3 regions of the Streptomyces sp. NPDC048462 genome follow, and region 3 is predicted to be linked to each of the others. Evidence: riboswitches for the same ligand, from Rfam matches in the RefSeq annotation. Region 3 holds a riboswitch; each other region holds the start of a gene.
The links. A riboswitch is a leader RNA that binds a small molecule or an ion and turns the genes downstream of it on or off. The one in region 3 is predicted to bind cobalamin.
Positions count from the first base shown of each region.

Region 1: linked by a shared signal. The riboswitch ahead of ACGFU6_RS09530 ((2Fe-2S) ferredoxin domain-containing protein) and the one ahead of ACGFU6_RS31555 (ribonucleoside-diphosphate reductase subunit alpha) in region 3 are both predicted to bind cobalamin.
Region 2: linked by a shared signal. The riboswitch ahead of ACGFU6_RS06875 (CbtB-domain containing protein) and the one ahead of ACGFU6_RS31555 (ribonucleoside-diphosphate reductase subunit alpha) in region 3 are both predicted to bind cobalamin.

Region 1 is NZ_JBICXG010000004.1:229,821-233,085, reverse strand. Features, by position in the region: gene ACGFU6_RS09540 (ABC transporter ATP-binding protein) at 1-91, shown strand, start outside; gene ACGFU6_RS09535 ((2Fe-2S)-binding protein) at 257-952, opposite strand; gene ACGFU6_RS09530 ((2Fe-2S) ferredoxin domain-containing protein) at 949-1,341, opposite strand; cobalamin riboswitch at 1,403-1,525, opposite strand; gene ACGFU6_RS09525 (deoxynucleoside kinase) at 1,635-2,300, opposite strand; gene ACGFU6_RS09520 (alkyl/aryl-sulfatase) at 2,886-3,265, opposite strand, start outside.
Region 2 is NZ_JBICXG010000003.1:168,111-171,375, forward strand. Features, by position in the region: gene ACGFU6_RS06865 (family 16 glycosylhydrolase) at 1-802, opposite strand, end outside; gene ACGFU6_RS06870 (histidine phosphatase family protein) at 998-1,582, opposite strand; adenosylcobalamin (AdoCbl) riboswitch at 1,706-1,800, shown strand; gene ACGFU6_RS06875 (CbtB-domain containing protein) at 1,846-2,061, shown strand; gene ACGFU6_RS06880 (CbtA family protein) at 2,091-2,864, shown strand; gene ACGFU6_RS06885 (GNAT family N-acetyltransferase) at 2,957-3,265, opposite strand, start outside.
Region 3 is NZ_JBICXG010000026.1:26,075-29,339, reverse strand. Features, by position in the region: gene ACGFU6_RS31555 (ribonucleoside-diphosphate reductase subunit alpha) at 1-1,471, opposite strand, end outside; cobalamin riboswitch at 1,611-1,748, opposite strand; gene ACGFU6_RS31550 (GNAT family N-acetyltransferase) at 1,790-2,302, opposite strand; gene mctP (monocarboxylate uptake permease MctP) at 2,446-3,265, opposite strand, start outside.

The DNA of each region.
Region 1 (3,265 bases), on a different contig from region 3:
GACCGCCGAGGTCGCGGTGCATCCTCGCACGGGCCGTCCCCAGGTGACGTTCCTGCCGGCGGACGTGCCTGTGCCCGACGCGAACCGGTGACCGGGCGTCCTGGGTCAACTGGACGCCGGTGCCGGGGTACGAGCCGCGGCGCCGGATCCGGGACGCCGGGCCCACCGCGACACCGGCTGCCCGCGTCGCGGTGAGCGGATCCCGGGCACGTTCGGCAGCGGGCGGAGCGGGCCCCTGTGGCCTGCTCCGCTCCGGTCACCGGGCCAGGCAGCAGTCACCGCACTTCGCACCGTTCAAGGCCCGGTAGTACAGACAGCAGCTCCGCCGCCGGAACGTCAGCTCGGGGCCGGTGACCTCGCCCGTACCCAACAGCCGCCCCGTCTGAAGGAGTTCCCTGGTCAGCCCGGTGAGCGGTGCCCGCAGGTCGGGCCGGGACCTGAGCAGCTGCGCCGCCGAACCGACCAGCGCGGAAGCCGAGTTACCCGCGAGCAGGCGGGGAGCCACCTTGACGGGCAGGCCCCGCTCCACACCCTCCAGAACACCGTCCGCCTGAGCGCGGACGGCATCGGCGAGCGACGACGCCGGCTGCGGAGCACGGCTGCCCCGAGGCTCGGCCAGCCGGAGCGCCGCACTGTCACCGGCCCATTCCACGGTGGTCGTCTCCGGCACGATCCCGTGCAACAGCGCGCAGGCGAGAACCGGTGACCACAGGCGGGCCGCGAGCCCGAGATGGGCGATGGAGACTCCGACGCGGGCCTCGGCGGTGGCGTAGCGTTCATTGACCGTCCTGGCCCGCGCGCCGAACCCTTCCCGTGTGAGCCCTCCTGCACCGGACCCGGGCCCCCGGGCCGTGTCCAGGACGAAGAATCCGCCCATCCGCGCCACGTCGCGCAGCGCCACGACGACCTCGTGCGCCGGTACCGCGTCCGCCGCGCGCCCACCGCTGGTCATGAGGTCGCCGTCCTCACGCGGCGCGGCGGGTCGATCAGATAGAGGTCGAGGATGCCGGGACGGTCCGCGACACCCGGCCCGCCGGCCCGCACCCAATCCACTATGTCCTCGGTGGCATTGGGGTCGTTGACCAGGCCGAGCCAGACCGGCCGGGCTCCTGCCGCCCGCCCGACGGCAGAAGGCTGTACGACGATGACGTTGGCCTGCTCACAGAGGTCCAGGCAGTCGGAGGTCCGCACCGGGGCGATCTCCCGCAACCGCGCGGTCTGCGCGGGGTGATCGCCCCGCACCTTGACCGTGCCGCAGCAGCAGTCGCGGCACACCACCACCCGGCAGGGGACCGTCCGGTCCGACGTCGGCGCGTTCTCGTCGACTGGCCGCTCAGGCATGCCGCATCCTCCCTCTTGCCGGGGAGTTCCGCCCCGGGGTCCTTCGAGGAGGCGACAGCGTGAGTCTCCTGGCTCTCGGGTCCGTGCTCGTCCCGGCCTTCCCGCCCTCGCGGGGCAGTGGCGCATCGGGATCCGCTCGCCGATCACAGTGGCGGTACCGCACCGGATTCCCACCGGTTTCCTCGGGCCGCCGTCGCCCATGTCCGCAGCCCATCATGTCACCCGCCCCACGGTGGCAGGAGCCCGGCCGGACGGCGTACCGGGACACCTCCGTGCCCGGCCACCGGGCGGCATCAGGGGCGCCGTGACCTCGCCAGCGCCAGGGCGTCAGTGACTTCCCGGACCACGCGCTCCGCGTCCTCGGGGCTGTTGACCACGTCGGTGTCGTTCATGTCGACCACGACGACGTCACTGGCGCGGTAGTGCTCGCGCACCCAGTCGTCGTACCCCGACCACAGCGTCCGGTAGTACCCGACGAGACTCCGGTCCTGTTCGAAATCGCGTCCCCGCAGCCCGATGCGGTGCAGTACCGTCTCGAAGTCCGCCCGGAGATACACCATGAGATCGGGTGCTTTGCGGTAGGGCAGGCCGTCGATCTCGCGCATCATCTCCGCGAGCAGCCCCTCGTACACCCGCATCTCAAGGGAACTGATCCTGCCGAGGTCGTGGTTGACCTTGGCGAAGTACCAGTCCTCGTAGATGGAGCGGTCGAGCACGTTGTCGTCCTGCTTGTACGCGTCTTTGATCGCGGCGAAACGCGTCTGCAGGAAGTAGAGCTGGAGGAGGAAGGGGTACCGCCTCGCCTCTATCTCTTCGGGGCCGGCCGTGTAGAAGAGCGGCAGAATCGGATTGTCCTCCACGCTCTCGTAGAAGACCCTGCTCCCCAGCTCCTTGGCGATCAGTTCGGCGACACTCGTCTTTCCGATCCCGATCATGCCGCCGACGCAGATCACTGCCATACCTCGAATCTTTCTCGGAGTTGCCCATGCCGGAGGGCTGCACAGGATCCAGGGCGTGATGCAGACCCCGTCGATGCTCGCTGCCCCGACGGGGGACGACTTGCCCGAAGAGGCTCCTGTCGCCCATCAGAACGAGCGTCGCGAGCGTCATTTCAGCGTCAGGTATCGCCCGCAACGCACACCCTATGCGCCGGAGCGAAACCTCAGGTCAGTCGTCCTTCTTCACCGGCTCCATGATCGCCGCGCACTCCACGTGATGCGTCATCGCGAAACAGATGCGGGCCGCCGGGCTGCTGGCCCGGCACCGCAGGCGACGGCTCGCAGCCTGACCACCACACCCATGGTGCCCGTCAAAGCGGAACAAGCCCAGTTCAGGGCGGCGCATCCACACCTTGGCCTGTCAGAGGCTCCTCTTGGGGATGGGGCAGTGGACGCCTTCGACGATGTCGACGGCTGAGCGGAACGTCGTGGCGGGGAGTGACTTCACACAGGCGAGGCCGGAGCCGGCCTCAACGTTGGCCGTCAGGTACGCGGCTGAGAGCCGCGAGCCGGTCGCGCCGGCCGCCGGGCGTGAGCACGCCTCATTCAGGGCGTCACGATGTCGAAGTTGGGGTCGAACGTGTCGATGAGCTCGGCCAGCGCCGGCAGAACGGTGCCGTCGCCGTCGAGGCGGATTTTCCCGGACTCGGCGAGCGTGGCCGCGCTCGCCGGGTTCAGCAGAACACTCACCAGGGCCGCCTTGGTTCCCGTGACGGTGAGCTGCGTGTCGGGGGACGCGCCGCGGCGGGCGTTGAGGACGCCGCGCGCGACCCACATCGTCCATGTCTCGTCGCTGTCCTTGAAGGAGAAGTCGATGCGCAGGTCGGCCTCTGCGGCTTTGTCGCCGATCAGGTGGACGGCGGCGTAGTCGAAGAGGATGTCGATGGGCATGGCGAAGATCGTGTCGGGGCTGGCCGTGGCGAATG
Region 2 (3,265 bases), on a different contig from region 3:
CGCCGACGGCGAGGTTGAGGATGAGGAAGAAGGGCTTGTTGAAGGCCCAGGTGTTGCCGCCGGTGTCGGCGGGGGTGCGGTGCTGGTAGACGTTGCCGTCGACGGACCAGGTGACGGAATCGGGGGCCCAGTCGATGGCGAAGGTGTGGAAGTCGTCGGCGAAGGCCTGGCCGCCGGGGAGGCTGTAGCCGGCGCCGATGCCGGCGGAGCCGGAGTAGCCGGGGCCGTGCAGGGTGCCGTGGACGGTGCTGGGTTCGAAGCCGACGTTCTCCATGATGTCGATCTCGCCGGAGTTGGGCCAGCCGACCTGTCCGATGTCGTCGCCGAGCATCCAGAAGGCGGGCCACATGCCCTGGCCGCGCGGGATCTTCATCCGGGCCTCGACGTGGCCGTAGGTCTGGGTGAACTTGCCCGAGGTGTTCAGCCGCGCCGAGGTGTACTCGCAGGTGCCGTACCAGCACTGGTAGTTGTTCGGGTTCTCCTTGCGCGCGGTGATGACCAGATGACCCTGGCCGTCCAGCGCCGCGTTGCTGTTCCCGGCGGTGTAGTACTGCCGCTCGTGGTTGTCGACGTTGTCACCGGTCTCGATCTGCCACTTGCCGCCGTCAACGGCGGAACCTGCGGCTCCGTCGAAGTCGTCGGTGAACGTCGCGGCGGCGGCGGACGCCTGCGTGGTGACGGATCCCTTCGAGGCCGGAGACGGCATGGGGGCGCCGGAGGCGAGGCCGGAGGTGGCGGAGACGAGGGCGAGTACCGAGAGTGCGGAGACCAGGAGGCGCCTGGTCAGGTGGGGGGAGCTCATGTGGATTTCCTTTCCGTACGGGACGGAGGGAATGTGACTCACCATGCATATGACAAGTGGGGGCATGGCGGCCACGTGGGGGAGTTGCGGCCTTAGTTCACTTCGTGATTTAAGAAGTGAACCAAGAGCGTGTCAAGGCTCTTGGCAGACCACAGTTCTTGCACGCACCGGCCTACCGCCCCGTCGCCGCGTTCGTCAGCTCTCCGGTGCCGCCGGGAGCGGCCGGCCGCAGCGCAGGTTCCACCGCCCCGACCTGCCGCTGAGCTCCGTGACCGTCAGCGGTGCCACGTCCAGCCGCCAGAAGGCCTGCGGCGGGAGGTCCAGCGCGTGGACAGCCGCAGCGCGGATCACGGCGGGCTCGGCCACCGCCAGCACCTGCCCGTCGTCGCTCCTGTGCGGGGAGTCGAGCCACGAGCCCACCCGCGCGCACAGTTCCAGCAGGGACTCACCCCCGTGCGGCGCGGCGGCAGGATCGGTCAGCCAGGCGGCCACCCCGTCCGGCTCGTCCGTGCTCACCTCGGTCAGCCGGGCGCCGGTCCAGCGGCCCATCTCCCAGTCCCGCAGGGCGGGTTCGGGATCGGAGCGGAGTCCCAGCGCGTCCGCGGTCGCGGTGCAGCGCATGGACGGGCCGCGCACGTGCCTGGCCGCCGAGGGCACGGCGGGCGCGGCGTCCCGCGCCTGCCGGAGCCCGGCGTCGTCCAGCGGCGCGTCACCGGCGAACCGGGCCTCGCGCAGCGCCGCGTTCATCGCCGGTGAGATCAACATCACCCGTACCGTCATTACTGCTCTCAACTCCCTGAACGGTGGCCACTTGGCCAACCACACCATGGCATCCGGGCTTCCCGGATGCCCGGACCGCACCATGGCGGCGCCCACGCCCAGGCGGTATGGTCGCGACGACACGACGAGGGTGTGACGGAAGTCCGGTGAGAATCCGGCACGGTCGCGCCACTGTGAACCCGCACCTGTGCGGGGAAGTCAGACCCAGCACCTTCGTCTCAGGCACCACGATCGGGACGCGTGTTCCCACAGGAGGTTCTGCCATGGCACAGACTGCTGCCCCCGCCACCGGCGCACCCGCCATCACTCCCATCTCGCTGAAGGCCATCGCCCCTTGGGCGGTCTTCTTCGGCATCCTCATGCTGATCCTGCTGTACTTCGTCGGCGCCGAGCAGGGCGCCACCTCCGTCATCTCGGGCGCGGGCGTGCACGAGTGGGTCCACGACGGCCGTCACCTGCTCGGTTTCCCCTGCCACTGACCCACCGGGCTGATCCAGGGGAATCCCTCATGAACTCCATATCTGTCAGAGCTCTGCTGGTCCGCGGCATGCTGGCCGGCCTCGTCGCGGGCGCGCTCGCGCTGGCCGTCGCCTACTTCCTCGGCGAGTCCCGGGTGGACGCCGCCATCGCCCTCGAGGAGGCGCACAGCCACGACCACGGCGGCGGCGAGGAACTCGTCAGCCGCACCATGCAGTCCACCGCGGGACTCGCCACCGGCGTACTCGTCTTCGGGGTGGCCATCGGCGGCATCGCCGCACTCGTCTTCTGCTACGCACTCGGCCGGACGGGCCGCTTCGGCCCGCGCGCCACCGCGGCGCTGATCGCGGGCGCGGCCCTGCTGGCCGTGTACGTCGTGCCGTTCCTGAAGTACCCGGCGAACCCGCCGGCCGTCGGCAACCCCGACACGATCGGCAGACGCACGGCACTGTTCTTCCTGATGGTCGCCCTCAGCGTGCTGCTGGCCGTCGCCGCCGTCATCCTCGGCAAGCGGCTGGCACCCCGCCTGGGCGCCTGGAACGCGACGATCGCCGCAGCGGCCGGATACGTGCTGCTCATCGGTCTCGCGTACGTCTTCCTGCCCTCGTTCAACGAGGTCGGAAAGGACTTCCCGGCCACCCTGCTGTGGCAGTTCAGGCTGGCCACGCTCGCGGTCCAGGTCACGCTGTGGACCACCTTCGGGCTGCTCTTCGGCTACCTCACCGAACGGCTGCTGGTGCCGAGGGCACAGCCTGCCCGGGCCGGAAGCGGAACGGCGGAACGCGCCGCGGCCGCGGCGCGCTGACCCGCCCGGACGTGCCGTCGGGCCCGTGCGGCGCCGGAACCCGCGAGGTGAGTTCTTCTCGCGGGTTCCGCCGCGCCACGGGCCGGTGCGCGTCACCGCTCCGCGGGACCGTCCCAGTCCACGCGGTAGTGCTTCAGCAGGGAGTCCTCACGCACCAGGCGCATCCCCGCGGCCGTCATGACGCGCTGGGAGGCGATGTTGTCGAGGTCGGTGTCCCCGTGCACGCAGGCGACGCCCCGGTCGCGGGCGAACCGCAGCAGCGCGCGGAGCGCCTCGGAGGCGTACCCCATGCCGCGGACCGAGGGCACGAGCCCGTAGCCGATCGTGACGTGTCCGGCCTCGTCGGGAACTCCGTGGAACCCCAGCCCGCCGATCACCGGCCCGTCCGCACCGAGCCGTAT
Region 3 (3,265 bases):
CCCGGTCCAGGAAGGTCACGGCGGTGCGCACGGTGGCGTCCAGCCGTTCCCAGTCGATCGTGCCGCCCTCGACGAACGCGCCGAGGTTGACCGAACCCAGGTTGCAGACGGCCGTCTCGCCGTCGTCGGTGACTTCGAGGATCTCGGTGCACAGGTTCGAGGAGTGCACGACGCGGCCCGGCTCGGCGGTCTGGTTCGCGGTCCGGTTGGAGGCGTCCTTGAACGTCATCCAGCCCTGGCCGGTCTGGGCGAGGGTCCGCATCATCCGGCCGTACAGCTCACGGGCCGGCATCGTCTTGCGGGCCAGGCCCTTGGCCTCGGCCGCCCGGTAGGCGGCGTCGAACGCGTCGCCCCACAGGTCGACCAGCTCGGGCACGTCGGCCGGGGAGAACAGCGACCACTCGGTGTCCGCGTCCACCCGGCGCATGAACTCGTCCGGGATCCAGTGCGCCAGGTTCAGGTTGTGCGTGCGCCGCTGGTCCTCGCCCGTGTTGTCGCGCAGCTCCAGGAACTCCTCGATGTCCGCGTGCCAGGTCTCCAGGTAGACCGCGGCGGCGCCCTTGCGCCGGCCGCCCTGGTTGACCGCGGCGACGGAGGCGTCGAGCGTCTTGAGGAACGGCACGATGCCGTTGGAGTGCCCGTTGGTGCCCCGGATCAGCGAACCGCGGGCCCGGATGCGGGAGTACGAGAGGCCGATGCCACCCGCGTGCTTCGACAGCCGCGCCACCTGGTGGTAGCGGTCGTAGATCGAGTCCAGCTCGTCCAGCGGCGAGTCCAGCAGGTAGCAGGAGGACATCTGCGGGTGCCGGGTGCCGGAGTTGAAGAGCGTGGGGGAGGAGGGCAGGTAGTCCAGCCGGCTCATCAGCCGGTACAGGGCCGCGACCTCGTCCAGGGCGCGCTCGGAGTCGTCCTCCGCGAGCCCGGCGGCCACCCGCAGCATGAAGTGCTGCGGGGTCTCGACGACCTGGCGGGTGATCGGGTGGCGCAGCAGGTAGCGGCTGTGCAGGGTGCGCAGCCCGAAGTAGCCGAACCGGTCGTCGGCGCCGTCGGTGAGGGCCCGGTCGACCAGCGCGTCGAGAGCGGCCGCGTGCAGCGTCACGAACTCGGCGGTGCGGTCCGCGATCAGGCCTTCGCGGTGGCCCACGGCGACGGACGCGGAGAAGGACGTCGCGCCCTGGCCGGCCGCCTCGTCCGCGATGGTGCGGGTGAGGAGGCGGGCGGCGAGCCGGGAGTAGGCGGGATCCTCGGAGATCAGGCCCGCCGCGGCCTCGGTGGCCAGCGAGCTCAGCTCGGCCTCGTCCGACCGGGCGTTGCGGCCGCGCAGCGCGGCGCCGGCGACGCGTCCGGGGTCGGTGTCGGGCAGGTCCGCGGTGAGGGCGGTGAGGGTCCGCAGAAGTGCGGTGCCCGGTCCGTCGCTCGTGGGTCCCGTTGATTCGGCCGCTGAAACCGGATCGGCTGGCGCGATGGTCACGTGGTGCTCTCCCTCGCTCGGCTCTGGGCCGGCGGGGGAGCGGGGCAGCCGGGCGGAGCGGGGCCCGGTCGGGGCAGCACTCCGTGCGGCGTCCACCGGCCCATCCACGAGGCCCGGACGTCTGGGCATCCGGTTCGGTCGAGCCGGATGCGCTGTCGGCAGGTCCTCGGACTCGGAGGTGCGCAAAAGCACACCGAATACACCGTTGCGGGACAGTTCCGGATTCGCACCGGATTTCCCTGCGGCGACAGCGAGCACGAGCATACATGTGGGGGCCGCTGGATGAGGCAGCCCCCACATGTTGTGTCGCGTGACCGATCAAGAGACCGCCGGGAACTCCAGGCGGTATGTCAGCAGCGAGAGCCCTTCGATGGGATACCAGTCCTTTTCGGGGGTCCGGACGAAGCCGAGGCGCCCGTAGATCCTATGGGCCCCGCGCATCGCCGGCTGCGTCGACAGGACGATGCCGGTGACCCCCGGGGTGGCTCGTGCGCGGTCGATACAGGCCCGGACGAGCGCCTCGCCCGCCCCGGCCCCACGTGCCTCGCGCGAGACCGCGAGCATCCGGAACTCGGCCTCGTCCGGCGCCGCGATGTCGGCCCAGCGGTTGCCCGGCGGCGCGTAGGTGACCCCGCCGAGGACCCGGCCCCGCGCGTCCGCCGCGACGAGCACCTCGGCCTCGGCGGCCCGCCGGGGGACGTCGCGCAGTTGCACCAGATACGGGTCGTCGGCGCCGAAGTCCAGCAGCCCGTCCCCGAGATAGGCCTCGGCGGTGATCTCGCCGAGGGCGGCGTACTCGGCGGGCTCGACCGGCCTGATGGTTATGTCCATGCACGGAAGTCTGCCGCACCCGCGGGCGGCGCCGGCACGGGTTTTCCCCGGCGGCTCCGGCGGCGCTGCCCGAGGGTTCCCCGGACGCGCGAACGGGCCGCCGCTCCCCACGTGCTGGGGTGCGGCGGCCCGTGGCGCCTCGGTCAGTGACCGCCGGGCGCACCGGCCGTGGCCGGCGGGAGCTCCGTCTTCACGCCCGGGTCGCCCGCGTCGGCGGTGTAGTCGGCGGGAGAGGTCTCGTCGATCCCCGCAGGCGCCTTCACGGCGTTCAGGACGAAGGTGAGGACGACGGTCACCACGACGTTCAGCACGAACGCCGTCAGGCCGATGTAGCCGATCTCGCCGATGCCCGGGATCTCCTTGGACGAGCCGCCGAAGTGCGCCTGGGTGGGGCTGGCGACCCCGTAGGCCGCGGCCGTTCCGTAGACCATGCCGACCGCCCAGCCCGCGAGCAGCGCCCAGCGGTGGAACCACCGGGTGAAGAGGCCGCCGACCAGGGCGGGCATCGTCTGGAGGATCCAGATCCCGCCGAGCAGCTGGAAGTTGATCGCGACCGTCTTGTCCATGGTGAGGACGAACGCGAGCGCGCCGACCTTCACCAGCAGCGACACCAGCTTGGAGACCTTGGTCTCCTGGGCGGGCGTCGCGTCGGGCTTGATGAAGTCCTTGTAGATGTTCCGGGTGAAGAGGTTCGCCGCCGCGATCGACATGATCGCCGCGGGGACCAGGGCGCCGATGCCGATGGCGGCGAACGCCACGCCCGCGAACCAGTCGGGGAACATGTTCTCGAAGAGCTGCGGGATGGCCAGCTGGCCGTTGTCCACCTTGACCCCGGCGGCGATCGCCATGAAGCCGAGCAGCGCGAGCAGCCCCAGCATCAGCGAGTACAGCGGCAGGATCGTGGTGTTGCGGCGGATCACGTTGCGGCTGCGGCTGGAGAGCGTCGCCGTGATGGAGTGCGGG